DNA from 3 places in the Pseudomonas sp. Z8(2022) genome. Region 1 is predicted to be linked to each of the others. Evidence: predicted binding sites of a transcription regulator. Region 1 holds the regulator's gene; each other region holds the start of a gene.
The links. The regulator sigma-54, encoded in region 1, starts transcription at its own class of promoters, with help from an activator protein. The targets are predictions, from matches to a motif close to ANTGGCATNNANNTTGCTNT.
Positions count from the first base shown of each region.

Region 1 (9,553 bases):
GATGGCGATGGTCTGGCCACATACGCCAAGCCGTTCGTGGAGAAGGGCGAACTGGTGTCATACGTGCTCGGTACCTATTCCGGACGCAAGCTGGGGCTTCCGAGCACCGCCAACTCCGGCGGCGTGCACAACCTGTTCGTCACACATGGCGATGAGGATCAGCAGGCGCTGATTCGGCGCATGGGGCGTGGCTTGCTGGTGACCGAGCTGATGGGCCAGGGCCTGAATCTGGTAACCGGCGACTATTCCCGTGGCGCGGCGGGGTTCTGGGTGGAGAACGGCGAGATCCAGTTCCCGGTGCAGGAGGTAACCATCGCCGGCAATCTGCGTGACATGTTCCGCCAGATCGTCGCGGTCGGTTGCGACCTGGAGCGGCGCGGCAATATCTGCACCGGCTCGGTGTTGATCGAGAGGATGACCGTCGCCGGCAGTTGAGGCGGCAGTAACGATAAGGCCACCCGCAGGTGGCCTTTGTTTTGGCGGAAGGTATTACTCGCCTTCGTCGAAGTAGTTTTCGATCAGCCCCACCAGGGCGGCCATCGCTTCTTCGTCCTGCTCGCCTTCGGTCAGCAGATGTACATTGGTGCCTTTGCCGGCAGCCAGCATCATGACTGCCATGATGCTCTTGCCGTCCACCAGGCTTTCGGCGCTGCGACCAATGCGTACCTGGCAGGGGTAGGTGCTCGCCACGCCGACGAACTTCGCCGCGGCGCGGGCATGCAGACCGAGCTTGTTGATGATGGTGATCTCACGTGCGGGCATCGCGGCATGGCTCCTTAGCTGAGGTCGCGGTGACGCACCTGGACATTCTTCAGCAAATCTTTGAGTGCCTGACTCAGGCGATTGGCCAGATAGACCGAGCGGTGGTGACCCCCGGTGCAACCAATGGCGATGGTGACGTAGGCGCGGTTGCTGGCGGCAAAACGCGGCAGCCATTTTTCCAAGTAGACGAGGATATCCTGATACATCTCCTCGACCTCCGGTTGCGCCGCCAGGTAGTCGACCACGGGTTGATCCAGGCCGGAATAGTCGCGTAGTTCAGGTTTCCAATAGGGGTTGGGCAGGCAACGTGCATCGAACACCAGATCGGCATCGACCGGCATACCGCGTTTGAAACCGAACGACTCGACGAGGAAGGCAGTCCCGGTCTGCGTCTGGCCGAGCAGGCGCAGCTTGAGCGTATCGCGCAGCTGATAGAGGTTCAGGCGGGTCGTATCGATCTTCAGATCGGCCCGATCAGTGATCGGCGCCAGCAACTGCCTTTCGTAGGCGATGGCCTCGGCCAGCGAGCGGTTGTCGTTGGTCAGCGGATGGCGTCTGCGGGTTTCCGAAAAACGCTTGAGCAGCGTCTCGTCTTCGGCGTCGAGGTAGAGTACGTCGCAGCGAATGTTGCGCTTGCGCACTTCTTCGAGCAGTTCCGGGAAACGCTTGAGCTGACTCAGCAGGTTGCGTGCATCAATGGAGACGGCTACCTGCGGCAGCAACAGGTCGCTGTGCGGCAGGAAGCGCTCGGCGAGGTCCGGCAGCAAGCCGGCCGGCAGATTGTCGATGCAGTAAAAACCGTTGTCCTCAAGTACATCGAGGGCGGTGCTCTTGCCCGAGCCCGAGCGACCGCTGACGATGATCAGGCGCATGTCATTGACCGTTCTGAATGTCCACCACAACCTGATAGAGATCTTCGCCACTGTTGGCCTGGCGTAGACGTTCGCGTACATCCTGGCGGTCGAGCATGCTGGCGATCTGGCGCAGCAGTTCGAGATGCGCGTCAGTTGCCGCCTCCGGCACCAGCAGGACGAACAGCAGGTCGACCGGTGCGCCGTCGATGGCGTCGAAGTCGACAGCGGTTTCGAGGTGCAATACCGCGCTGATCGGTGCAGTGCAGCCGGCCAGGCGACAGTGGGGAATGGCAATGCCGTTGCCGAAGCCGGTGGAGCCGAGCTTCTCGCGGGCGATAAGGCTTTCGAATATGTCCTGGGCATCCAGGTCGGGCAGATCGCGCGCAACCAGATTGGCGATCTGTTCAAGCACGCGTTTCTTGCTGCCGCCCGGCACGTTCACCAGGGAACGGCCGGGGGTCAGGATATTTTCAAGTCGGATCATGGATTGGGAATGTCAGCGGACTGTTGCGCCTTGCAGACGCTCGAGCTGCTTTTCCTTGTGCTTGATGAGTTGACGGTCGAGTTTATCGACCAACAGGTCGATAGCTGCGTACATGTCCTGATGTTCGGCATTGGCGACGACTTCGCCGCCGGCAACATGCAAGGTGGCTTCGATCTTCTGCTTGAGCTTTTCGACCTCCATGGTCACCTGAACATTGGTGATTTTGTCGAAGTGGCGTTCCAGTCGGCCCAGTTTCTCGCCGACATAGTCACGCAGGGCGTCGGTCACAACCAGCTGATGTCCACTGATGTTGACTTGCATACCGCTTTCTCCTTGTTGCCTTGTGTAAGAGGCGAGTCAGGCTCGACCCGCCGCCGGAACACTTTGGCCTGAAAGCCAATGGCTTTCAGTCGATCTGGCTTACATCAGTCGCTTGCGCTCACTGGAGGGCGCAATGCCGAGGGATTCGCGATACTTGGCGACCGTCCGACGGGCGACTTGGATGCCTTGTGCCTCCAGTAAACCAGCGATCTTGCTGTCACTCAATGGCTTTTTCGCGTTTTCCGCGGCAACCAGTTTCTTGATGATTGCGCGGATCGCGGTGGACGAGCATTCGCCGCCTTCGGAGGTGCTGACGTGGCTGGAGAAGAAGTATTTCAGCTCGTAAATACCGCGCGGGGTATGCATGAATTTCTGCGTGGTGACACGTGAAATGGTCGACTCGTGCATGCCCACGGCTTCAGCGATGTCGTGCAGTACCAGCGGTTTCATCGCTTCGTCACCGTAGTCGAGAAAACCACGCTGATGTTCGACGATCTGTGTGGCGACCTTCATCAGCGTTTCATTGCGGCTCTGCAGGCTCTTGATGAACCAGCGGGCCTCCTGCAGCTGATTGCGCAGGAAGGTGTTGTCGGCGCTGGAGTCGGCGCGTTTTACGAAGCCGGCATATTGCGGATTGACCCTCAGGCGCGGCATGGCTTCCTGATTCAGTTCCACCAGCCAGCGATCGTTGTGCTTGCGCACGATCACGTCCGGCACGACGTACTCCGGTTCGCTGGATTCGATCTGCGAGCCCGGGCGCGGATTGAGGCTCTGAATCAGATCGATGACCTGGCGCAGTTCTTCTTCCTTGAGCTTGGTTCGGCGCATCAGCTGGGCGTAGTCGCGGCTGCCGAGCAGCTCCAGATAGTCGCCGACGACGCGCTGTGTCTCGCTCAGCCAGGGTGTGCTGGCAGGCAGCTGGCGCAACTGCAGCAGCAGGCATTCGCGCAGGTCGCGGGCACCGATACCCGCAGGTTCGAACTGCTGGATGCGATGCAGCACGACTTCCACTTCGTCCAGCTCGATATCCAGCTCGGGATCGAAGGACTCGGTCACTTCCTCGAGGGTTTCCTCGAGGTAACCGTCGTTATTGATGCAGTCGATCAGGGTGGCGGCGATCAGCCGGTCCTTGTCCGACATGGGGGCCAGATTCAGTTGCCAGAGCAGATGGCTCTGCAGGCTCTCGCCGCTGGAAGTGCGGGTGGTGAAGTCCCACTCGTCATCGTCGTTGCTGGGCAGGCTGCTGGCGCTGGTCTGGTAGATGTCTTCCCAGGCGGTATCGACCGGCAGCTCGTTGGGGATGCGTTCACCCCACTCGCCGTCTTCCAGGTTGTCTACTGTCGGGTTGGTTTCCTGGTAGCTCTCTTCCTTGCTCGGGGCAGGGGTGGCGCTTTCGGCGCCATCGGCCATCGGATCGCTGTTGTCGAAGTCGTCGCCGTCTTCCTGGCGCTCGAGCATGGGATTGGATTCCAGCGCCTCCTGGATTTCCTGCTGCAGGTCCAGGGTCGACAGTTGGAGGAGGCGGATAGCCTGTTGCAGCTGCGGGGTCATCGTCAGCTGCTGGCCCATCTTGAGGACTAGCGATGGTTTCATTGCAGACCTTAATTTACTGGCGAGTTACGCCTTCCACATCAGGGCGCCGAAGCGCCGCCAGGAAGCAAATTATATGCCTGAATTTCTTGTTCTTGCCTAGGGGTTGCACTATTTCTGTGGCGGAACCGCGACGATCTAGAGGCGGAACTCGTGGCCCAGATAGACTTCTTTCACTGTCTGGTTGGCCAGGATGGTTTCGGCATCGCCTTCGGCGATCAGCCGTCCATCATTGACGATGTAGGCGGTCTCGCAGATATCCAGGGTCTCGCGGACATTGTGATCGGTGATCAGGATGCCGATGCCCTTGGTCTTGAGGTGATGGATGATCTGCTTGATATCGCCCACCGAAATCGGGTCCACACCGGCGAAGGGTTCGTCGAGGAGGATGAACTTGGGGTTGGTCGCCAGGGCGCGGGCGATCTCCACGCGGCGTCGCTCGCCACCGGACAGGCTCATGCCGAGGCTGTCGGCGATGTGGTGGATATGGAACTCCTGCAGCAGGTTTTCCAGCTCTGCCTGACGTCCTGCGCGGTCCAGATCCTTACGCGTTTCGAGAATGGCCATGATGTTGTCGGCCACCGACAGCTTGCGGAAGATCGAAGCCTCCTGCGGCAGGTAGCCGATGCCGGCGCGAGCACGACCATGCATGGGCTGATGGCTGACATCCAGGTCGTCGATCAGTACGCGGCCCTGATCGGCACGCACCAGGCCAACGATCATGTAGAAGCAGGTTGTCTTGCCGGCACCGTTGGGGCCGAGCAGACCAACGATCTGCCCGCTTTCGATGCTCAGGCTGACATCACGCACGACCTGGCGGCTCTTGTAGCTTTTCGCCAGGTGTTGGGCTTTGAGAATGGCCATTACTGCTGCTGATCCGCGGGTTTGTTCTTCGGTTGGATGACCATGTCGATGCGCGGGCGCGGCGTACTGACGTTGCCGCCCGTGGCGCGACCGGCATTGACGATCTGGCGGCGGGTGTCATAGACGATCTTCTCGCCTTCGAAGGTATTGCCTTCCTGGATCACCTTGGCCTGGTCGATCAGTACGATGCGCTCGTTGCTGGCGAAGTACTGGATGGTCCTGCCGTACGCCTTGACGATGTCCTTGTCCACGGCTGGCTTCTGCTCGTAGTAGGCCAGGTTGCCCACCGAAGTGAACACATCGATATCGCCGCCGGCGGTCTGGGTGATGGTCACGGTGTCACCGGTGATCTTCAGGGTGCCCTGGGTGATGATCACGTCACCGCGGTACACGGCTACGCCTTGCTTGTCATCCAGTTCTGCACTGTCAGCCTGGATGCGAATCGGCTGATCGCGATCCGATGGCAGTGCCCAGGCCGTCGCGCTTCCCAATGCGGCGCCGAGGCTGAAAATCAGGGGGAGGGTGTTAACGAACCTCATGCTGGCCTCTTACGTTGGACTGCAGGAGCATCCTGCCGTCATTCAAGTACGCTTTCATTCCTTGTGCCGTGGTCACCCCGTTGGCCGCGACGATTCTAACGGCTTGCTCGGTCTGCGCATATTCCTTCTCGGGAATAACGGTCATGCGGCTGCTGGTGATGATGGTCGGACGGTTCTTGGCGTCGGTGCGGGCAATGCGCACATCGTCGATCAGTTCTACCTCGACGCCGCCTGGAGAAACCTCGGCACGCTGACTGGTCACTTGCCATGGCAGGTCGGTGCCGCGATAGAGATCCAGTTTGGGGGTTTCGATCAGGGTGATGTCGGTGCTCTTGATGTGTTCGAGCCGCTCCGCGGTCATCCGGTAGTGCAGTTTGCCGTCATCCTGGAATTGCACGGTGCGCGCGCCGACGACATAGAAATCGACGACATTGTCATCGCTGCTCTGCTGGACTACGCGGGCGCTGTCCGGAGCGAGGTTCCAGTAGCCCAGGGCAGCCACCACGACTGCAATCAGGGCAAAGATCAAGGTGTTGAGGATTTTACGCGGCATGCTGTTCTCTACAGGTAGGCGGCCTGGGCCGCATCCAGGGTGCCCTGGGCACGCATGATCAGTTCGCAGAACTCGCGCGCCGCACCTTCGCCGCCGCGTGCCTGGGTTACGCCATGGGCGTGCTGGCGCACGAAACTGTCGGCACTGGCCACAGCCATTCCCAGACCGACTCGGCGGATGACCGGAAGATCCGGAAGGTCATCGCCCAGATAGGCGACCTGTTCATAGCTTAGGCCGAGTTCGGCGAGCAGGCCGTCGAGAACGACGAGCTTGTCTTCACGTCCCTGGAACAGGTGCTGGATGCCCAGGTTGTTGGCGCGGCGTTCGACCACCGGAGTTTTGCGTCCGCTGATGATGGCCGTGCGTACGCCCGAGGCGATCAGCATCTTGATGCCGTGGCCGTCGAGGGTGTTGAAGGTCTTGAATTCGCTGCCGTCTTCGAGAAAGTACAGACGGCCATCGGTGAGCACGCCGTCGACATCGAAGATCGCCAGTTTTACCGCGCGGGCGCGTTGCAGCAGGTCACTCATCACATCACCCCCGCGCGCAGCAGGTCGTGCATGTTGAGGGCACCGACCGGGTTGTTCTGATCGTCGACCACCACCAGGGCGTTGATCTTGTGGTCTTCCATGATCTTCAGGGCCTCGGCTGCGAGCATGTCCGCGCGTGCGGTCTTGCCGTGCGGCGTCATGACTTCGTCGATCAGCGCCTGGCGCACGTCGATGCCCTTGTCCAGGGTGCGACGCAGGTCGCCGTCGGTGAAGATGCCGGCCAGGCGACCGTCCTGCTCCAGCACCACGGTCATTCCCAGGCCTTTCTGGGTCATCTCCAGAAGGGCTTCGCGCAGGCTGGTGCCGCGGCGTACGCGTGGCAGCGCATCGCCCTGATGCATGACATTCTCCACCTTGAGCAGCAGGCGGCGGCCGAGGGCGCCACCCGGGTGGGAGAATGCAAAATCTTCGGCGGTGAAGCCGCGTGCTTCCAGCAGGGCAATGGCCAGGGCGTCGCCCAGCACCAGGCTGGCGGTGGTCGAGGAGGTCGGCGCCAGGTTCAGAGGGCAGGCTTCCTGCGAAACACGTGCATCCAGGTTGACCTCGGCGGCCTTGGCCAGTGGTGAGTCGGGGTTTCCGGTCATGCTGATCAGGCGGATGCCGAGGCGCTTGATCAGCGGCAGCAGGGTGACGATTTCGGCGGTTGAGCCCGAGTTGGACAGTGCCAGGACGATGTCGTCCCGGGTGATCATGCCCATGTCGCCGTGGCTGGCCTCGGCCGGGTGGACAAAGAATGCCGTGGTGCCGGTGCTGGCCAGGGTTGCGGCGATCTTGTTGCCGATGTGTCCGGACTTGCCCATGCCGACCACGACCACGCGGCCCTTGCAGTTCAGAATCAGCTCGCAGGCCTTGATGAAATCGGCATTGATGCGGGGCAACAGCTCCTGTACCGCTTCAAGTTCGAGGCGAATGGTGCGTTGCGCGGAATCAATCAGGTCGCGGGTCTGGTTCATTGGACTGAGCTGTCAGGCGAAAAAGACCGCGATTATAACGAGAAAAGCTGTCCGCGCTCACCTTTGCTGTGCGCACGCCCTTTCGAAACTGTCTCAAGTCTGAACGCCGTATCGTGGCGCTATTGGGCGGCATGTTCAGCCAGTGCTATAGTTCGCCGCCATTTTGGCCCCCTCTGGCCGGCGCGTGTCCCCGCATCGGGAGGCGGCGTCCGCAAGGAAGGCCTGATTTTCAAGGAGTTCAGATGAGCGCCGAGCACGAGTACGCGATCGAGTTGCAGGGCGTCAGCTTTCAGCGCGGTACCCGGTCGATTTTCGACAAGGTCGATATCCGTATCCCGCGTGGCAAGGTCACGGGCATCATGGGCCCTTCCGGTTGTGGCAAGACGACCTTGTTGCGTCTGATTGCAGCGGAGCTGCGCCCCTCTGCGGGTGATGTGCGCGTGAATGATGTCAGCCTGCCGAAGCTCTCGCGGGACGAGCTGTTCGATGTGCGCAAGCAGATGGGCGTACTGTTTCAGAGTGGTGCGCTGTTCACCGATCTCGACGTGTTCGAGAACGTGGCGTTTCCACTGCGCGTGCACACCAAGCTCCCTGAAGAGATGATTCGCGACATCGTCCTGATGAAGCTGCAGGCCGTTGGTCTGCGCGGTGCGCTGGATCTGATGCCGGACGAACTGTCCGGCGGTATGAAGCGCCGTGTGGCGCTGGCCCGTGCCATTGCCCTCGATCCGCAGATTCTGCTGTACGACGAGCCGTTTGTCGGTCAGGACCCCATCGCCATGGGAGTGCTGGTGCGCCTGATCCGTCTGCTCAATGATGCGCTGGGGATCACCAGCGTGGTGGTATCCCATGACCTGGCGGAAACCGCCAGCATCGCCGACTACATCTATGTGGTGGGTGATGCTCAGGTGCTGGGGCATGGCACGCCGGCCGAACTGATGGAGTCGGACAACCCGCGCATTCGTCAGTTCATGAAGGGCAGTCCGGACGGGCCGGTGCCATTCCATTATCCGGCGCCGGATTATCGCGAAGATCTGTTGGGGAGAGGTTGATGCGCAGAAATTCACCGATCGAGCAGCTGCGTCTGTTCGGTCGTGCGGGTATCGATGTGGTCGCGACGCTGGGGCGTTCGGTGCTGTTCCTCTTGGGCGCACTGTTCGGTCGCAGCCGCGCCGGCAAGCCGCTGCAATTGCTGATCAAGCAGCTGTTTTCAGTCGGCGTGATGTCGCTGGCGATCATCATCGTCTCCGGCATCTTCATCGGCATGGTGCTGGCCCTGCAGGGCTACAACATTCTGGTCAGCTACGGTTCCGAGCAGGCGGTCGGGCAGATGGTTGCGCTGACTCTGCTGCGGGAACTGGGTCCGGTGGTGACCGCGCTGCTGTTCGCCGGGCGTGCGGGGTCGGCGCTGACCGCCGAGATCGGCAACATGAAGTCCACCGAGCAGCTCTCCAGCCTGGAGATGATCGGCGTCGATCCGCTCAAGTACATCGTTGCGCCACGGTTGTGGGCCGGTTTCATCTCCATGCCGTTGCTGGCGATGATCTTCAGTGTCGTCGGCATCTGGGGCGGGGCGATGGTTGCCGTGGACTGGCTGGGCGTCTACGAAGGCTCGTTCTGGTCCAACATGCAGAACAGCGTTTCCTTTTATGACGATGTGCTCAATGGCGTGATCAAGAGCATCGTCTTTGCCTTCGTGGTGACCTGGATCGCCGTATTCCAGGGCTACGATTGCGAACCCACTTCCGAGGGCATCAGTCGCGCGACCACGCGCACCGTGGTGTACGCCTCGCTGGCCGTGCTTGGCCTGGATTTCATTTTGACCGCTTTGATGTTTGGAGACTTCTGATGCAAAACCGCACGCTGGAGATTGGTGTCGGCCTGTTCCTCATGGCCGGTGTGCTGGCCCTGCTGCTGCTGGCCCTGCGCGTCAGCGGCCTGAGCGTCGGCAGCGCGGGTGATACCTACAAGGTGTACGCCTACTTCGACAATATCGCCGGGCTTACCGTGCGCGCCAAGGTAACCATGGCCGGTGTGAGCATCGGCAAGGTCACCGCCATCGATCTGGATCGCGACAGCTAC
Region 1 is NZ_CP107549.1:3,545,032-3,554,584, reverse strand. Features, by position in the region: gene pmbA (metalloprotease PmbA) at 1-435, shown strand, start outside; gene OEG79_RS17045 (HPr family phosphocarrier protein) at 490-762, opposite strand; gene rapZ (RNase adapter RapZ) at 777-1,634, opposite strand; gene ptsN (PTS IIA-like nitrogen regulatory protein PtsN) at 1,636-2,100, opposite strand; gene hpf (ribosome hibernation-promoting factor, HPF/YfiA family) at 2,113-2,421, opposite strand; gene OEG79_RS17025 (RNA polymerase factor sigma-54) at 2,521-4,014, opposite strand; gene lptB (LPS export ABC transporter ATP-binding protein) at 4,150-4,875, opposite strand; gene lptA (lipopolysaccharide transport periplasmic protein LptA) at 4,875-5,414, opposite strand; gene lptC (LPS export ABC transporter periplasmic protein LptC) at 5,401-5,967, opposite strand; gene OEG79_RS17005 (KdsC family phosphatase) at 5,976-6,497, opposite strand; gene OEG79_RS17000 (KpsF/GutQ family sugar-phosphate isomerase) at 6,497-7,471, opposite strand; gene OEG79_RS16995 (ABC transporter ATP-binding protein) at 7,714-8,523, shown strand; gene mlaE (lipid asymmetry maintenance ABC transporter permease subunit MlaE) at 8,523-9,320, shown strand; gene mlaD (outer membrane lipid asymmetry maintenance protein MlaD) at 9,320-9,553, shown strand, end outside.

Region 2 (9,553 bases), 1.4 Mb from region 1:
CCGAAAGGTCGAGGTCGCGCTGGGCGGTCAGGTGCTTGTATTCCTCGAACAGCGACTCGCTATCGGCGAAGTCGAACAGGCTGGGCAGGCCGGGGCGGAGCAGTTTTTCCAGGCGACGGGCAAAGTCGCAGGTGATCGACCAGTCGGGCCGCGCCTCTGCGGGCGCTGGCACGGCGCGGCGCACATGGCTGACGCGGCGCTCGGAGTTGGTTACCGTGCCTTCCTTCTCGCCCCAGCTGGCAGCGGGCAGCAGCAGGTCGGCGTAGCGGCAGGTCTCGGTGGTGAAGAAGGCTTCCTGCACCACCACGAAGGGGCAGGCGGCCAGGGCCTCGTGCACCTTGTTCTGGTCGGGCAGGGACTGGGCCGGGTTGGTGCAGGCTATCCACAGTGCCTTGATGCGGCCGTCGTGCACCGCATCGAACAGCTCGATGGCGGGCAGACCGGGCCTCTCCGACAGGGCGTCGACTCCCCAGTAGGCGGCGACTTCGGCGCGGTGTTGGGCATTGCCGGCCTCGCGGTGCCCGGGCAGCAGGTTGCTCAGGCTGCCGGTCTCGCGACCGCCCATGGCGTTAGGCTGGCCGGTCAGGGAAAAGGGACCGGCGCCGGGCCTGCCAATCTGCCCGGTGGCCAGGTGCAGGTTGATCAGGGCGCTGTTCTTGGCGCTGCCAGACGAAGACTGATTGAGCCCCATGCACCACAGCGAGAGGAAGGAGGGCGCTCGGCCGATCAGTTCGACGCAGCGCTGCAGATCGTCCAGGCTGATGCCGCAAAGGTCGGCGGTGACTGCCGGGCTGTAGTCGCGCACCAGCTTCTTCAGTGCCTCGAAGCCTTCTGTGTGGGCGTCGATATAGGCGCGGTCGATCCAGCCTTCCCATAGCAGGATATGCAGGATGCCGTGGAACAGCGCGACGTCGGTGCCGGGCAGGATCGCCAGGTGCAGGTCGGCCAGCTCGCAGGTGTCGGTGCGTCGTGGGTCGATGACGATCACCTTCATCTCCGGGCGGCGGGCCTTGGCTTCTTCCAGGCGACGGAACAACACCGGGTGGGCATAGGCCATGTTGGAGCCGGCGATCAGCAGGCAGTCGCTCTGCTCGATATCCTCGTAGCTGCAGGGCGGGGCGTCGGCACCGAGGCTGCGCTTGTAGCCGACCACCGCCGAGCTCATGCACAGACGCGAGTTGGAGTCGATATTGTTGGTGCCGACCAGGGCACGGGCCAGCTTGTTGAAGGCGTAGTAATCCTCGGTCAGCAGCTGGCCGGAGATGTAGAACGCGACGCTGTCCGGGCCGTGCTCGCGGATGGTCTCGACGAACACTGCAGCAGCGTGATCCAGAGCGCTGTCCCAATCCGTACGCGAACGGGCCAGGTCCTTGCCCAGACGCAGTTCGGGATAGAGTGCACGAGCGTCGAGGTCGCCGGTCAGGTGCAGGGTCGAACCCTTGCTGCACAGCTTGCCGAAGTTGGCCGGGTGGTTGGGATCGCCGGCAACGCCGAGGATCTTCTCGCCGTCGTGCTCGATCAGCACGCCGCAGCCCACGCCGCAGTAGCAGCAGGTGGAGGCGGTGACTTGAGTGGGGGCCATGTTCGGAACTCCTAAAGGCCAATGCGTCCGGCAGCAGGCCGCGAGCCTGCCGCCAGTCGGCTCAGGCGCACTTCGCGGCAGCGTTCAGGGCCAGCAGCACGCGGCCGTTCTCCACGCGGGCGTGGTGCCGGTGGGCGCAGCCGACGTCCGGCGCCACGGCTTCCCCTGATTCCAGCTCGATCTGCCAGTTGTGCAGCGGGCAGGCCACACGCTTGCCGTAGATCAGTCCCTGGGACAGCGGGCCGCCCTTGTGCGGGCAACGATCATCGAGGGCGAAGACCTCGTCTGCAGCGGTGCGGAAGATGGCAATGTCGCCCTTGGGGCCGCTGACGATGCGCGAGCCGAGGACGTTGATTTCGTCCAGGGCGCAGATATCCAGCCAGTTCATACGGTGGCCTCCTCGATTTGCACGACCCTGATGGTGTCGAACTCTTTCTTCAGTTGTGGCGTCTCAAGGCGCTCCTTCCACGGATCCTGTTCGAACGACAGGGCGTAGTGCAGGCGAGCGGCCAGGGCCTTGCGGTTGGCTTCGTTTTCCAGCACCGCCTTCTTGATGTGCTCCATGCCGACGCGCTGCATGTAGTGCACGGTGCGCTCCAGATAGAACGCCTCTTCGCGGTACAGCTGGAGGAAGGCAGCGTTGTATTCGCGCACCTCTTCGGCGGTCTTGACCTTGACGAAGAACTCGGCCACCTCGGTCTTGATCCCGCCATTGCCGCCGATATAGATCTCGAAGCCGGAATCCACACCGATGATGCCGACGTCCTTGATGCCGGCTTCGGCGCAGTTGCGCGGGCAACCGGAGACCGCCAGCTTGACCTTGTGCGGCGACCACATGTTGAACAGGTCGTGCTCCAGATCGATGCCCAGCTGGGTCGAGTTCTGCGTGCCGAAGCGGCAGAACTCGCTGCCCACGCAGGTCTTCACCGTGCGGATGGACTTGCCGTAGGCATGGCCGGAGGGCATGTCCAGATCCTTCCACACACCCGGCAGATCCTCCTTGCGGATGCCCAGTAGGTCGATGCGCTGGCCACCGGTGACCTTGACCATGGGCACCTTGTACTTGTCGGCGACGTCGGCGATGCGGCGCAGCTCGGACGGATTGGTCACGCCGCCCCACATGCGCGGAACCACCGAGTAGGTGCCGTCCTTCTGAATGTTGGCGTGAGCACGTTCATTGATCAGGCGCGACTGAGGATCGTCCCTGGCTTCGCCCGGCCAGGTGGAAATCAGGTAGTAGTTCAGCGCCGGGCGGCAGGTCGCGCAGCCGTTTGGTGTGCTCCAGCTCAGGTACTCCATGGTCTGTGCCATGGACGTCAGGTGCTGTTCGCGGATCGCCTTGCGGATCTGTCCGTGGTTGAAATCGCTGCAACCGCAGATGGCCTTCTCGCTCTTGGGCTTGACGTCAGCTGCGCCGCCGACGGTGCTGATCAGGATCTGCTCCACCAGGCCGGCACAGGACCCGCAGGAGCTGGCGGCCTTGGTGTGCTTCTTGACCTCGTCGACCGAAAACAGGCCGTTTTCCTGAATCGCCTTGACGATGGTGCCCTTGCAAACGCCGTTACAGCCGCAGATTTCCATGCTGTCCGGCATGTTGGCGGTCTTGTCTGCGCCCTGATGGCCGACGTCGCCGATGGCGCCTTCGCCGAACATCAGGTGGTCGCGAATCTCGCTGACATTCTGGCCCTCGCGAATCTGCCGGAAATACCAGCCGCCGTCGGCGGTGTCGCCGTACAGGCAGGCGCCGACCAGCACGTCATCCTTGATCACCAGCTTCTTGTATACGCCGCCGATGGGGTCGGAGAGGGTGATGGTCTCGGTGCCCTCTGCACCCATGAATTCGCCGGCGGAGAACAGGTCGATGCCGGTGACCTTGAGCTTGGTCGAGGTCACCGAGCCCTGGTAGCGCGAGTAGCCGAGCTGGGCCAGATGGTTGGCGCAGACCTTGGCCTGTTCGAACAGCGGCGCCACCAGGCCGTAGGCAATGCCGCGGTGGCTGGCGCACTCGCCGATGGCGTAGACGCGCGGGTCATAGGTCTGCATGGTGTCGTTGACCAGAATGCCGCGGTTGCAGGCGATGCCGGCCTGTTCGGCCAGTTCGCTGTTGGGGCGGATACCGGCGGCCATTACCACCAGATCGGCGGGAATCACCTCGCCGTCCTTGAACTTCACCGCACAGACGCGACCCTCGCCGTTGTCCAGCAGCTCGGCGGTGTGCCTGGGCAGGAGGAACTTCAGGCCGCGGTCTTCCAGGGATTTTTGCAGCAGCTCGCCGGCGGTACGATCCAGTTGCCGCTCCAGCAGCCAGTCACCGATATGCACCACGGTGACGTCCATGCCACGCAACTTGAGGCCGTTGGCCGCCTCCAGGCCGAGCAGACCGCCGCCGATGACCACCGCATGCTTGTGAGTCCTGGCGGTGTCCATCATGGTCTGGGTGTCGGCGATGTCACGGTAGCCGATCACCCACTGCAGGTCCTTGCCCGGAATCGGCAGGATGAAGGGATTGGAGCCGGTAGCGATAAGCAGGCGGTCGTACTCGGCCTCGCTGCCATCGTCGGCGATCACCAGACGCTTGGTACGGTCGATCTTGACCACCTTGCGCCCGAGCAGCAGCTTGATGCCGTTGTCCGCATACCAGTTCAGATCGTTGAGCACGATCTCTTCGAAGGTCTGCTCGCCGGCCAGTACCGGCGAGAGCAGGATGCGGTTGTAGTTGGGGTGCGGCTCGGCGCCGAACACGGTGATGTCGTAGAGATCGGGGGCCAGCTTGAGCAACTCTTCAAGGGTGCGCACACCCGCCATGCCGTTGCCGATCATTACCAGCTTGAGTTTTTGCATGCCGGCATCTCCTGAAAATCACGGTAGAAAAAAACAAAAAAGGCGTCCCGCTAGTCACCTAGCGAGGACGCCTTTGTCCAGGTCCCGTTCTGTCGGGAAGTGCGGTCTTCTTCGTTGAAGGCCGCGCTTTATTTGTGCCTGAGGCAATGCAGAGCTTGTGCCAACTCCGCCCGACTAAGATTTCTCGGGCTTTTCAGCCAATTCTTCCTATCTGGCGAGTGCACTCGTGCACCTTGGCGAGGCCTTCTGCGCCGCTTTGGTGCGGGCCGGGCTACTTGAACAGCAGAACGGCCAACAGCAGGTTGAGCAGCAGCGATACCAGTGCCACCGTGCGCCAGACCCGCAACGGCTCGCGCTCAAGCAGTGGCCGCGGATGGCTGCTCAGCGACTGGCGCTCGCCGCTTTCCAGGGCCAGCAACCATTCCTCGGCAGTCTCGAAGCGCTGCGCCGGATTGGCGGCCACAGAGCGGTTCACTATCTCATCGAGCCAGACCGGCAGATCCGGGCGGTAGCGGCTGGCCGGGGTCGGCTGGCCGAAACGCGGATGCTGGAAGGCTTCGATCTCGCCATAGGGATAGTGGCCAGTGAGGAGCTGATAGAGCGTCACGCCGGCGGCATAGAGATCCTGCTGCGCGCTGGGCGGGCTGCCGGCGAAGGCTTCCGGAGCGATGTAACTGGGCGTGCCGGGCAGGCTATGGGGGGCGTCGCGGCTGAGGCCCGGGCAGTAGGCCAGGCCGAAATCGAGGATGCGCAGTTCGCCATCGTCACCGAGCAGAACGTTCTCCGGCTTGATGTCGCGGTGCAGGATGTTGCGTCGGTGCAGCAGGCCTATGGCCTTGATCAGCCGCGGCACCAGGTCCTGCCAGTCTGCCAGACCCAATGGGCCTGCTTGTCGAAAGAGTGCTGCCAGGGTCTGGCCGGCGTACTCTCGCTGTACGTAATACAGGTGCTGGCGCTGCGGCAGTGGGTGCAGTTCGGGGAAATGTCGGCCAGCGACGCGCCGCAGGAACCATTCCTCCTGCAGCAATGCCGGGCCGGCCTGCTCCTCGTCGACACCACTGGCTGGCAGTGTCTTTAGCAGCCAGGGCTGGGCATTGGCGTCACGTACCCGGTAGATCATCGACTGGCGGGATTCGCCGAGCAGTCTTTCGACCTGCCAGCCCTCGAATTCCTGGCCAGTGCGCAGCGGTGGCGGCAGTGGCCAGTACGCCAATTGAGCCAGGGCGTCGGCCAGCGCTGCTTCGGGGAGTTGCTCGACACACACCAGCAGCGCGCTGGCGTTGTCCTGGCTGCCGGCATGGTGCGCCTCGGCCACCAGCGCCTGGCAGATCGCTGAGGCGTCCTGATCCTGTTGCAGCAGCTCGCCGATGCGTTTGTCGCTGAGGCAGGACCAGACGCCGTCACTGACCAGCAGAAAGCGGTCGCCGATCTGCAGCTCGCCGTCGCGGTAGTCCACCACCAGGTGCTGGTCGAGGCCCATGGCGCGCTTGAGTACGTGCTGCATGCCCGGCTGTTCCCAGACATGGTCCTCGGTCAGGCGCAGCAACTGGCCGTCGCGCCACAGGTAGGCGCGGCTGTCGCCGACATGCGCCAGGGTGTAGCGGCGGCCGCGCAGCACCAGGGCGGTGAGGGTGGTCAGCAGCGGCAGGCCACCGCCATTGGCTTGCAACCAGCGGTTATGCGCGACCAGTACACGGTCCAGGCTTTGCTGCACCGGCCAGGTTTCGGGCGTGGAGTAATAATCCAGAGCCAGTGCCTGCAGTGTCGCGCGCGCCGCCAGAGCCCCGTCGGCGCACTGGCTCGCACCATCGGCCAGGCCCAGCAGGTATCCCTTGCTGGCAGCCAGGGCGGGCGCCGGGGTGACCACGCGCAAGGCATCCTGATTCTCGCTGCGCGGGCCGGTGGCGCTGGTTTCGCCGATGCTCAGTTGCAGGGCCATGATGCGCGTTCCATCGATCGTGGTTTGACCCCATTGTTATGGGGCGTAGGTGGCGCCGTGCTCATCAGGTTTGAAGTTAGAGCACGGGTGCGCCTGGCGCACCCTGTGACGACGCATCGTCCGCAGTCCGATCACACCCGCGCATCGGTGACCGCGGCGCTGCCCCAGGTGGTGCGCCAGCGCTGCTTGACGCCGTACAGACCGGCCCAGGCCAGCACGCCGAGACTGGCAAACAGCCACAGGCCGAGCTGGTAGTCACCGCTGTGCTGCTTGATCGCGCCGAGGCCGGCAGCAAGGAAGAAGCCGCCGATACCTCCGGCCATGCCAATGAGTCCGGTCATCACGCCGATCTCCTTGCGAAAGCGCTGAGGCACCAACTGGAACACCGCGCCATTGCCGGCACCCAGGCCGAGCATGGCGGCGACGAACAATGCCAGCGCGGCGCTCGAGCTGGGCAGGTTGAAACCGACCATGGCGATGCACAGCGAGGCGATGGTGTACATCATCAGCAGCGAGCGGATGCCGCCGATGCGGTCGGCGAGGGCGCCGCCGAGTGGTCGCAGCAGGCTGCCGGCAAAGACGCAGGCCGCGGTGTAGTAACCGGCGGTGACCGGATTGAGCCCGTACTGGTCGCTGAAATAGCCGGGCAGGGCGCTGGCCAGGCCGATGAAGCCACCGAAAGTGACACTGTAGAAGAACATGAACCACCAACTGTCGCGGTCACCAAGGGCCTTGAGATAGTCGCCGAAAGCCTTGGGTTTGGGGCGCTGCGGCGCGTTCCTGGCCACCAGGGCAAAGATCACCAGCGCCGCCAGCAGCGGGATCAGCGCCCAGCCGAACACATTCTGCCAACCGGAGAGCGCAGCCAGTCCGGGCGCGAACAGCGCCGCCAGCACGGTGCCGGAGTTGCCGGCGCCAGCGATGCCCATGGCTTTGCCCTGGTGCTGCGGCGGGTACCATTGCGAGGCCAGCGGCAGCGCCACGGCGAAGGCAGCGCCGGCGAAGCCGAGGAACAGGCCGAACAGCAGCGCCTGCTCATAGCTGCCGATACCGATCTGCCAGGCGCTGAACAACGCGATGATTACCACCACCTGGCTGAGCAGACCGGCTGTCTTCGGCGACAGGCGGTCGGCAAGAAACCCCATCAAAAGACGCAGCACGGCACCGGCGAGAATCGGTGTGGCCACCATCAGACCGCGTTGCTGGGCGTTGAGATCGAGATCGGTGGCGATCTGCACGGCCAGCGGGCCGAGCAGGTACCAGACCATGAAGCTCAGGTCGAAGTAGAGAAAGGCGGCGAAAAGTGTGGGGGTATGGCCGGCTTTCCAGAAACTTGTATTCATCGATCACCTCATCAACGAGAAGGAGCCCGTCATGGCGCGACATACCGTGGTCGTGGACACGGCTGCCGCACCTGTCGGGAGGCCATGCACCTTGGTGCAGAGCCTTGCGGCCAGGGCCGCAGCAGGTTTGGGCGATTGTGGCGCCGGCCCTGTGTTGCAAGGCCCGCGTCTGCCCCAGGCGTTGGGACGAGCACAAAAAACGCCGCTTCACACAGGTCATCAAGGCCCGGTGAGGCGACGTCTTTGTCGTGCGGAAGGTGGCCGCCGTTGGCTACCCGCTGGCGGGGATCAAGCAAGTGCCGGGCCAATCGCTCAAAGGTCCTGATAATGGTCGTTGGGCAAAATCAGAGAGCGCAGGGCTGCCGCAAAACGAGGCGTTTGCGTAATGGTTGCACCCCAACTGGGCGACCGTCGACGCTCAGCTGCGCTGAGCGTCGACGGCCTCGCCTGTACGTGGGTGTCGGAAGAATTAGCAGCGCTGATGGCATGCGTCGGTAGTGGCAGGGTCAGCAGGGCGATTGCCAGCAGATTGCTCAGCAACCCGGCCTGACGGGCGCGCTGGTAGGTCATTCTCGTTCCCCCGGTTTTTCTGTTATGAGCTAGGCGTAGCAGACGAAAAGCAATGTGTCACGGAGCTGACAGCAAAAATGTGCAGATTGGTGCCGCGACGCTCCGGCGACCGCGCTGCTTGCAACTGTCAGGGCGTGCCGGAACAATCAGTCGAGCCGGTTGACCTTGGGGAACTTGGCGCTGAAGGCGTCCGGAATCGGCACCACCTTCGACTGACGATAATCGAAGAACACGAAACCGGACTTGGCCATGGCCACCAGAACACCGTCGGCCGGGCGGGTGATGCGGAAGGTGATGTCGCCGCCACACCTGTTGAAGTCCATCACGCCGACTTCGAACAGCAACTGGTCACGGGCGTGCGCTTCGGCCCGGTAGGTGGTGGCCAGGTCGCTAACGATGATGCCGGTGCCGCTACCGTCGGTTTCGCGGATACCGAATTCAAAGAGAAAACGTGCGCGCGCCTCGGAAATCATCGAGATCATCGAGTCGTTGCCCAGGTGGTTGGCACCATTGATGTCGGTGACACGCACGGTGAGATGGGTGCTGTAGCAATACTGGTCTTCGGGGAACTCGAGGGTCAGGCGTGCCATGGTCGGGCTGTCATCGGAGAAAGCGGCGATTGTATGCCGACCTGTACCTCAGCGGTGCAGGCTGTTGAGGTGATGGAAGGTGACGCGGCCACCTTCGCTGTCCGGCCCGGCGTTGTCCTGGATATAGGCGCCTGCCTTGAAGTACAGATACTGGGTATTCCAGTGACTGCTGAGCTGTCGATAGTGCGTACCTTTATCGCCCTCGCTGCTGGCCACGGCGACCCCCAGGCGACCACTGGGCGTGACGCGCAGGTCATAGCCGAAGCGTTCGCCAAGCTGAATGTTGTCGGCCAGCAGGATGTTCTGCACCTCGCTATCGCCAGGACGGGCACGCAGCAGCAGCTCCACACGACCGATGCCGCGGCGATAGTGGTACTGCACCTTGAGCAGTGGGTCGTTCTGGCTGCCCGGCACGTCAGTGCTGTGGATCTGGCCGATCACCACCTTGTTGCTGCTGGGTACCTGCTCCACTTTCAGGACGGCACTGAGATAATTGTCCGAGCTTGCGTGCTGCCAGTTATTCAGGCTGCCGTCGTGCTTGGTTTCGCGCAGCTCGCTACGGGGGTAGCGCGCATCAGCGGTGGTCGAGCCGGTTACCGGTACCCAGAAGGTCACGCTGCCATCGCTGTTGCGCCGGAAGTAGCGGCTTTCATAACCATCGTTCAGACGCTGGGTGCTGATGGTGGTG
Region 2 is NZ_CP107549.1:2,102,753-2,112,305, forward strand. Features, by position in the region: gene OEG79_RS09945 (nitrate reductase) at 1-1,582, opposite strand, end outside; gene nirD (nitrite reductase small subunit NirD) at 1,644-1,970, opposite strand; gene nirB (nitrite reductase large subunit NirB) at 1,967-4,423, opposite strand; gene OEG79_RS09960 (bifunctional protein-serine/threonine kinase/phosphatase) at 4,695-6,362, opposite strand; gene OEG79_RS09965 (nitrate/nitrite transporter) at 6,494-7,705, opposite strand; gene OEG79_RS09970 (hypothetical protein) at 8,018-8,275, opposite strand; gene OEG79_RS09975 (thioesterase family protein) at 8,422-8,865, opposite strand; gene OEG79_RS09980 (polysaccharide lyase family 7 protein) at 8,914-9,553, opposite strand, start outside.
Region 2: a site for sigma-54 is predicted at 4,569-4,588, ahead of nirB (nitrite reductase large subunit NirB). Genes of this name have one in related genera too.

Region 3 (9,553 bases), 1.4 Mb from region 1:
AATGACCGCTGGCAGAAGCGAGGATGTCGTGCGCCGGCTCGAACCAGGCGACGAAGTCCGGCGCGCCGGCATCCTTGCATGGTTGAAAGCGCACGAAAGCATGCAGGTGGTGCGCCTCGCGTCGCACCGCCTTGAGCCGGCGCTGCAGCTCGCTGCCGTCGGCATCGCCAGCCAAGACGGCGCTGCGCTCGCCCTGCACGAAGCGCCAGAGCACGCGGTAGAGCAGGCTCCAGCGCTCCTCGCCGCGGTATTGCGCGGCGCTTTCCAGCAGCTCGAGCAGTTCGGGCGAAACACGCAGTCGACCGCTGGGTTCAGGCGCGGGTTCGGCGGGTTCATCGAACAGGCCGGGTGCGGCCTCTTCGTCCAGCCACTGCAACTGATGGGGCGCAAGCCCCTGCAGCAAGGCGCGGCGTGCGGCCTGGCGCCAGGTGGCGAAGGTGCCGTCGAAACGCAGGCTGTGCATCACCACAGCGCCATCTGTGCCGGTGTATCGCGCAGCTGCTGGCGCAGCACCACGGACTCGTATTCGGCCCGCGGCGGCCGGTAGTCCTGGGTGACGATGAACGGCTTGGCCTTCTCCAGCACGCAGCGCAGGCGCGTCAGATCCTCGAAACGGATGCGCCGTTCACGCCTTAGTGCGCCCAGGCGCCGTGCGCTGAGCACGCCGATGCCGGGCACGCGGGCGATCAGCGACTCGTCGGCGCGGTTGAGGTCGACTGGAAACTGCCCGCGGTTGGCCAGCGCCCAGGCCAGCTTGGGGTCGATATCCAGGGCCAGGTTGCCGGGGCCGGCGAGCAGTTCGCCGGCGCTGAAGCCGTAGCCGCGCATGAGGAAGTCGGCCTGGTACAGGCGGTGTTCGCGCAGCAGGGGCGGCGCCTCGAACGGCACGCTCTTCGGGCTTTGCGGGATGGGGCTGAAGGCCGAGTAGTAGACGCGGCGCAGGCGGTAGTCCTGATACAGGCTCTGGGCGTTATGCAGGATGGTGCTGTCGTCGGTGGCGTCGGCGCCGATGATCATCTGCGTACTCTGGCCGGCCGGGGCAAAGCGCGGCGCGCGGCGCTCCTCCTTGGCCTCGCGCTCGCCGAGGTGGATGCTGTGCATCGCCTGGTGGATGCTGCCGACATTCTTTTCCGGAGCCAGGCGTACCAGGCTGGTCTCGGTGGGCAGTTCGATGTTGACGCTGAGGCGGTCGGCGTACAGACCGGCTTCGGCGATCAGCTCCGGGGCGGCATCGGGGATGGTCTTCAGATGGATGTAGCCGCGAAACTGATGCTCCTCGCGCAGCAGCCTGGCGACGCGGATCAGCTGTTCCATGGTGTAGTCGGCCGAGCGGATGATGCCGGAGCTGAGGAACAGCCCGCTGATGCAGTTGCGCTTGTAGAAATCCAGGGTCAGCGTCACCACTTCCTCGGGGGTAAAGCGCGCACGCGGCACGTCGCTGGAACGGCGGTTGATGCAATACTGGCAGTCGTACAGGCAGAAGTTGGTCAGCAGAACCTTCAGCAGGGCTACGCAGCGCCCGTCCGGCGTGTAGCTGTGGCATATGCCCATGCCGTTGGTCGAGCCGATGCCATCCTTGCCCCTCGAGCTGCGCTTCGGCGCGCCGCTGCTGGCGCAGGAGGCGTCGTACTTGGCGGCGTCGGCGAGAATGGTGAGTTTGTCGATCAGTTGCATGGCACGCGATATCGATACTGTATTTATATACAGTGTATGGGCACGGTGCAGCTATCAAGGCATTTGTTGTGTTGCACCCTTTCGGCGCTCATGAAACCTTATCCAGGCACGCAGCGTCTGAAGCTGCATCTCGCACAAGGAGTTCGTCATGCAACGACAGGATACGCACAGCAAGCTGATCGGCTACCTGCTGTGGATCTTCGGTTTTCTCGGTTCGCACCGCTTCTACTACGGCAAACCGGTAACCGGCACGATCTGGTTCTTCACTCTTGGTCTGCTGTTCATCGGCTGGATCATCGACCTGTTCCTGATCCCGTCCATGGATCGCGAGGCAGACCTGCGCTTCACCGCCGGTGACATCGATTACAACGTGGCGTGGATCCTGCTGACCTTCCTCGGCGTGTTCGGTGTGCACCGCATGTATCAGGGCAAGTGGATCACCGGGATCATCTACCTGCTTACCGGCGGCCTGTTTCTGGTGGGCGTGCTCTATGACTTCTGGACGCTGAATACGCAGATTTCGATCAGGAACGCCCAGCGCGGTTGATCCGCTGCTGCCTCGGTTGCGCGAGGTAGTTGCTGCGTTCAGATCAACGAGGGCAGAAAGAAGGGCATCCTGCGGGATGCCCTTTTTCGTTGCGGCTGACTGGCTCAATCGTCGCTGTCGTCGTCATCGCCACCATCGACGTTCATGCCCAGTTCCTTGATCTTGCGCGTCAGCGTGTTGCGGCCCCAGCCCAGTAGCAGGGCGGCGTCGCGACGGCGGCCGGCGGTGTGCTTGAGGGCGGTCTCGATCATGATGCGCTCGAAGGCCGGCACGGCGCTGTCGAGCAGATTGGACTGGCCACGCGCCAGGGCCTGATCGGCCCACAGACGCAACGCCTGCTCCCAGTTGGTGACCGGTGCGGCGTCCTGCGGCTGGGTCAGCAGCTCCGGCGGCAGGTCGTCGACATGCACCTCGCGACCGGAGGCCATGACGGTGATCCAGCGGCAGGTGTTCTCCAGCTGGCGCACGTTGCCTGGCCAGGGCAGGTGCTTGAGGTAATCCTCGGTTTCGCTCTTGAGCAGCTTCGGCTCCACTGCCAGTTCCTGCGCCGCGCGGGCGAGGAAGTGGTTGGCCAGGGTCGGAATGTCTTCGCGACGGTCGGCCAGACGTGGAATGTGGATGCGGATGACGTTGAGGCGGTGGAACAGGTCTTCGCGGAACTTGCCGGCCTGTACCAGGGTTTCCAGATTCTGGTGGGTGGCGGCGATGATGCGCACGTCCACCTTGACCGGGGTGTGGCCACCGACACGGTAGAACTCGCCATCGGCCAGCACGCGCAGCAGACGGGTCTGGGTATCGGCCGGCATATCGCCGATCTCGTCGAGAAACAGGGTGCCGCCATCGGCCTGCTCGAAGCGGCCGCGACGCTGGTTGGCGGCGCCGGTGAAGGCGCCTTTCTCGTGGCCGAACAGCTCGGACTCCATCAGATCCTTGGGGATCGCCGCCATGTTCAGGGCGATGAAGGGTGCCGCCGCGCGCGGGCTGTGACGGTGCAGGGCGTGCGCCACCAGCTCCTTGCCGGTGCCCGACTCGCCGTTGATCAGCACGGTGATATTGGAGTGGCTCAGACGGCCGATGGCGCGGAACACCTCCTGCATCGCCGGCGCTTCGCCGATGATCTCCGGCGTGCGGGCCTGCACAGTGGGTGCGGCCAGGCTCTGTTGTTCCTGGGCATGCTGGAAGGCGCGCTTGACCAGCGAGACTGCTTCGTCGACGTCGAACGGCTTGGGCAGGTATTCGAAGGCGCCGCCCTGGTAGCTGGCGACCGCGCTGTCCAGGTCGGAGTGTGCGGTCATGATGATCACCGGCAGGCGCGGATACAGCTCGCGGATGCGCGCCAGCAGGTCGAGACCGCTGGCACCGGGCATGCGGATGTCGGAGATGATCACGTCCGGCTGCTGGCGGGTCAGGCGGCTGAGGACACCGTCTGCACTGTCGAAACTCTGAGTGGTCATGCCTTCCTGCTGCAGGGCCTTTTCCAGGACCCAGCGGATGGAACGATCGTCATCGACAATCCAGACGGTTTCACTGCGGCTCATGGCGAGGGTGCTCCTTGTTCCAGCGGCAGGAAGATCGAGAATACGGTGTGGCCGGGATAGCTCTCGCACTCGATCAGCCCCTGGTGCTGACTGATGATGTTCTGGGTGATGGCCAGGCCCAGGCCGGTGCCGTCGGCACGCCCGCTGACCATGGGATAGAAGATGGTGTCCTGCAGCTCGGGCGGAATGCCGGGGCCGTTGTCGATGATCTCGACCTTGACCACCAGGCGGTGACGGGTATGGCCGATGGTGAACTGGCGCAGGGTACGGGTACGCAGCGTGATGCGGCCCAGGCCCATGTCGTTCTTCTGTCCCGCGATCGCCTGCATGGCGTTGCGCACAATGTTGAGTACGGCCTGGATCATCTGCTCGCGGTCGATCAACAGGTCGGGAATGCTCGGGTCGTAATCGCGCACCAGAGTGATGCCACCCTGACTTTCCGCTTCGATCAGATTGGCGACGCGCTCGAGCACTTCATGCACGTTGGTCATCGCCAGCGATGGCAACTTGTTCGAGCCAAGCATACGGTCGACCAGGTTACGCAGGCGGTCGGCCTCTTCGATGATGACGTTGGTGTAGTCCTTGAGATCCTCGTTGGGCAGCTCGCGCGAGAGCAGTTGCGCCGCGCCGCGAATGCCGCCGAGCGGATTCTTGATTTCGTGAGCCAGGCCGCGCACCAGCAGCTTGGTAGTCTCCTGCTTGGAAAGCTGCGCCTCCTCCTTGGTGATGCGCAGCAGGCGATCACGCGGGTGCACTTCCAGCAGCAGCAGGGTTTCGCCCATGCTGAACAGGGGCGTTACGGCGTAGTCCACGGTCAGCGTCTGGCCGGTGGCCGAAGTCAGCACGGCTTCACGCTTGTTGAACGGGTGCGCCTGTTCCACCGCCTGGCGCAGCGAGGACAGCGCCTCGGGGGATTCGGTGAACAGGTCGCTGATGAACTGGCCATGGCTGCGCTGGCCGCTGACGGCCAGAAGCATCTCCGCCGCCGGGTTCATGTACTCAAGGCATAACTGGCTGTTGAGCAGCAGGGTGGCGGTGGTCAGGTTGTCCAGTAGTAGTCGGTGCAGCGCGTCGTCGATGGTCATAGGCAGTGCGTTCCGGCGATGGGCAGGAAAATGCAAGAAGCAAACCAAAGCCCCGAAAAGACGCATATTTTGTCGCCGACGCTGGTCAATAGCGTCCTGTTGGTCGTCGTAAGCGACTTTATCGGTGGCTTTTGGCCATTTTCTGGTGCGATCTGCGGGTTTTCAGTCAGTCGCTGGCTTGAAGGGGTACAGAGGAGCGACCCAAAACAGGGAGAGCTTAGGAGGGAGAGTGCGAGATTGCACCATTAAGGTGCAATCTGTCTCAGAAGAAGGGCAGGATGCTGACGTCTTCCTTGGGTTTGTCCTTCAGTGGGCATTCCAGGCGGACACCGTAGTCGTCCTTCTTGCACGGGTTTATCTTGCGTTTCTGCGCCAATGTCATGCGGTGCATGTGGAAGGGCTGTGCAGGTGTGCGTTCGACGATCAGACCGGCAGAGTCGATGATTTCTGCCACTAATTGGTGCGTGCCGCGGTCGATGTGCTGCAGGGAGAACACCGGGCTGCGGCTGATCTCGCCCTGGGGTTCTCCGTCGAGCAGCAGACGGTAGCTATGGCCAGGCAGCAGGCCGGGTTCGCTGTTTAGGGTCACGATCATGTCGCCGGAACCGTGGTGGATCGAAGCGTCCGGTTCCGGCACCAGGATGCGCAGGACCTGGTAATGCACGGTTGGCTTGGTGACCGCAGGTGGCGGCGCCATGCGCACCGTGGAGGTGGGCTGTCTCAGCTCCACGTTGTTGGAGGGCGCGAGCATCACCCGTTCGGCGTTGCTGCTGCGCGGTTTGTCGGTGAATACCCGGTTACCTTCGGCGTCGATATAGGTGTAAACCTGGCCGAGAGCGACCGGGGCGACGAGCAGAAGCAGGAGTAACGGAAAACGCATGTTCACTTGGTGGGCTTCGGTGCTGGGCTGGGTGGCGCAGAGCGCGCCGGGCTGTTTACGCTGATGCGCTGCACGGTGAAGGTCTGCGTGGCGCTCTGCTGGATGATACGGTCGCCTGCCATCACGGCCACGGCCAGTGCATGTTCGCCACGGTCGATATTGGTCAGTTGCAGGCTGGGAACGTTGCTGGCCTGGCCGTAGGGCTCGCCATCGAGAATCAGGCGCAGTCGGTGGCCAGGTTGCAGGCGTGGCTGAATACTCACGCCGACGATGAAGGTGCCGTTGTTCACGCGCATGGCTTCATCGTCCGGAAGGCCGGTCAGGCTCAGTTCGGCGTAGGGCGCTTCGTTCTGCGCCTGGGTATCGTCGCTGGCCGCTGGAATGCTGGGTGTCTTCATCTCCACCGTATTGGTTGGCGGCAGTTCCACGCTTTCAGCAGCCGCGCCATCCGGCGGCTGGTTGGTGAATACCGTGTTGCCGTTGGCATCGGTGTATTTGTAGATCTGTGCACTGGCCGGCAGGGTCAGGGCAAGCAGCAGGCAGGCGAGTAACGGGCGCATGGGCCAATCCTTCCGCGGATGATGCGCTAAGCCTTGCACTGCTATCGATTCCTGGCAAGCGCAGGGCAGCGCTGCTGTGATGTTTGGCTACAAATCGGCTGGCCGCGGGTGCCGATCTCATAGGGCGACGTGAGCTGTCGACGCTGCGCGCACCTTCTGCGGCAGAGCCGGGGCCTCTCGTTGCGCACGGCGGCAGCAGGATGAAAAAAGCCCCGCCAGGCAGGGCCTGGCGGGGCTTTCGAACGCGCCATCAGGCGGCGCGAGACTGGCTTAGACGCTGTAGTACAGGTCGTATTCCAGCGGGTGTACGAAGGTACGGACCTTGATTTCTTCTTCGCTCTTCAGCTCGATGTAGGCATCGATGAAGTCGTCGGAGAACACGCCGCCCTTGGTCAGGAACGCGCGGCCCTTGTCCAGCTCTTCCAGGGCTTCTTTCAGGCTGCCGCAAACCTGCGGGATCAGCTTGCCTTCTTCCGGCGGCAGGTCGTACAGGTTCTTGTCGGCGGCATCGCCCGGGTGGATCTTGTTCTGGATACCGTCGATACCGGCCATCAGCAGGGCAGCGAAGGCCAGGTACGGGTTGGCAGCCGGATCCGGGAAGCGTGCTTCGATGCGGCGGGCTTTCGGGCTCGACACGTAAGGAATGCGGATGGAGGCGGAGCGGTTGCGTGCCGAGTAGGCCAGCATCACAGGCGCTTCGAAGCCCGGGACCAGACGCTTGTAGGAGTTGGTCGACGGGTTGGTGAAGCCGTTCAGTGCCTTGCCGTGCTTGATGATGCCGCCGATGAAGTACAGGGCGGTTTCCGAGAGGCCGGCATAGCCTTCGCCTGCGAAGGTGTTCTTGCCATCCTTGGAGATGGACATGTGCACGTGCATGCCGCTGCCGTTGTCGCCATACAGAGGCTTGGGCATGAAAGTCGCGGTCTTGCCATAGGCGTCGGCGACGTTGTGCACGCAGTACTTGAGGGTCTGAACTTCGTCGGCCTTCTTCACCAGAGTGTTGAACTTCACGCCGATTTCGTTCTGACCGGCAGTGGCCACTTCGTGGTGGTGCACTTCGACGACCAGGCCCATTTCTTCCATGGCGTTGCACATGGCAGTACGGATTTCGTGGTCGTGGTCGCACGGCGGAACCGGGAAGTAACCGCCTTTGACGGCCGGGCGGTGGCCCTTGTTGCCGCCTTCGACGTCGCCGTCGGTCATCCAGGAGCCTTGCTCGGAGTAGATCTTGAACATGGAGCCGGAGATGTCGGACTTGAACTTCACTTCGTCGAAGATGAAGAACTCGGGCTCCGGACCGACGAATACGGTGTCACCGATGCCGGTGCTCTTCAGGAACTCTTCGGCGCGCTTGGCGATGGAACGCGGGTCGCGATCATAGCCCTGCATGGTGCTCGGCTCGATGATGTCGCAGACGATGATCAGAGTCGGCTCTTCGGTGAACGGGTCCAGCACGGAAGTTTCGTCGACCGGCATCAGGATCATGTCGGAGGCTTCGATGCCTTTCCAGCCATGGATGGACGAGCCGTCGAACATCTTGCCGTGCTCGAAGAAATCTTCGTCGAGGGCGTCACGGGCCGGCATGGTCACGTGGTGCTGCTTGCCCTTGGTGTCGGTGAAGCGCAGGTCTACCCACTTCACGTCGTGTTCTTTGATCAGTTGAACAGCCTTAGACATGTTGTCCTCCAGGTGGAAAAGGCTCTTGTCGTTATAAGCCTTGATATGCGGTGAAGCCCGGCGGGATAGTCCTTCAGGGCAACCTGCCTCACAAGGGAGCAAATTGCATGCCAGTGCCCTGTAATGGGCAAGGTGCCCGAAACTCAAGCACTCCGCCGGCTGTGGCGAATTTCCGAGGTGATATTTGCACCATTAAGGAGCCCTTGATTTTGACTATGCCCATTTTTGGTGCGTCGAAAGTTTGATGCAGTATTTTTGGTCAAAGCTTGAACAATTTCCGCTATAATCCGCGCCCCTGTTTTTTCGTCCCCCAAGCGGGCGGCCTATTCATGAAGCTCATCGTCAAAGTTTTCCCGGAAATCACCATCAAGAGTCGCCCGGTGCGCAAGCAGTTCATCCGCCAGTTGGGGAAGAACATTCGCTCCGTGCTGCGCGATCTTGACCCCGATCTGCGGGTTACGGGTGTCTGGGACAACCTGGAGGTCGAGACCGACCTGGACGACCCCCGGCTGCTTGAAGAGATGACCGAACGTCTGCGCAACACGCCGGGCATTGGCTTGTTCCTCGAGGTCAACGAGTACCCGCTGGGTGATCTGGACGAGATTACCGAACACTGCAAGCGCCACTACGCCGACCAGTTGCCGGGCAAGATTTTCGCCGTGCGCTGCAAGCGTGGCGGCAAGCACGCGTTCAGCTCCATTGATGTCGAGCGTCATGTCGGCTCGCGTCTGCGCCAGGAGTGTGGGGCTGCCGGCATCGACCTGAAGAAGCCGGAAGTCGAAGTGCGCATGGAGATTCGCGACCAGCGTCTGTTCGTGGTGCACAACCGTCATGAGGGGCTCGGCGGCTACCCGCTGGGGTCGCTGGAGCAGACCCTGGTGCTGATGAGCGGCGGCTTCGACTCCACTGTCGCGGCCTATCAGATGATGCGCCGCGGTCTGGTCACCCACTTCTGCTTCTTCAATCTCGGTGGTCGTGCCCATGAACTGGGCGTGATGGAAGTGGCGCACTACATCTGGCAGAAATTCGGTCGCTCGCAGCGCGTGCTGTTCGTCAGCGTGCCGTTCGAGGAAGTGGTCGGCGAGATCCTGTCCAAGGTCGACAACAGTCAGATGGGTGTGATCCTCAAGCGCATGATGCTGCGCGCCGCCACCCGTGTCGCCGAACGTCTGGAGATCGAAGCGCTGGTCACCGGCGAGGCGATCAGCCAGGTGTCGAGCCAGACCCTGACCAACCTCGCAGTGATCGACTCGGCCACCGACATGCTGGTGATGCGTCCGCTGATCGCCAGCCACAAGCAGGACATCATCGACACCGCGACGCGGATCGGCACCGCCGAGTTCGCCAAGAACATGCCCGAGTACTGCGGCGTGATTTCGGTCAACCCGACCACCCGTGCCCGGGGTTATCGCGTGGAGAAGGAGGAGGCGCAGTTCGACATGGCCATCCTCGACCGCGCCCTGGAGCGCGCGACGCAACTGCCCATCGACCGCGTCATAGACGAACTGGGCAAGGACGTGCAGGTCGAGGAAGTGCGTGAGGCACTGGCCGGGCAGATCGTCATCGACATTCGCCATCCCGACGCAGCCGAG
Region 3 is NZ_CP107549.1:450,410-459,962, forward strand. Features, by position in the region: gene OEG79_RS02115 (TIGR03915 family putative DNA repair protein) at 1-463, opposite strand, end outside; gene OEG79_RS02120 (putative DNA modification/repair radical SAM protein) at 463-1,674, opposite strand; gene OEG79_RS02125 (NINE protein) at 1,823-2,221, shown strand; gene ntrC (nitrogen regulation protein NR(I)) at 2,326-3,759, opposite strand; gene glnL (nitrogen regulation protein NR(II)) at 3,756-4,844, opposite strand; gene OEG79_RS02140 (DUF4124 domain-containing protein) at 5,107-5,724, opposite strand; gene OEG79_RS02145 (DUF4124 domain-containing protein) at 5,727-6,284, opposite strand; gene glnA (glutamate--ammonia ligase) at 6,555-7,961, opposite strand; gene thiI (tRNA uracil 4-sulfurtransferase ThiI) at 8,291-9,553, shown strand, end outside.
Region 3: a site for sigma-54 is predicted at 8,057-8,076, ahead of glnA (glutamate--ammonia ligase). Genes of this name have one in related genera too.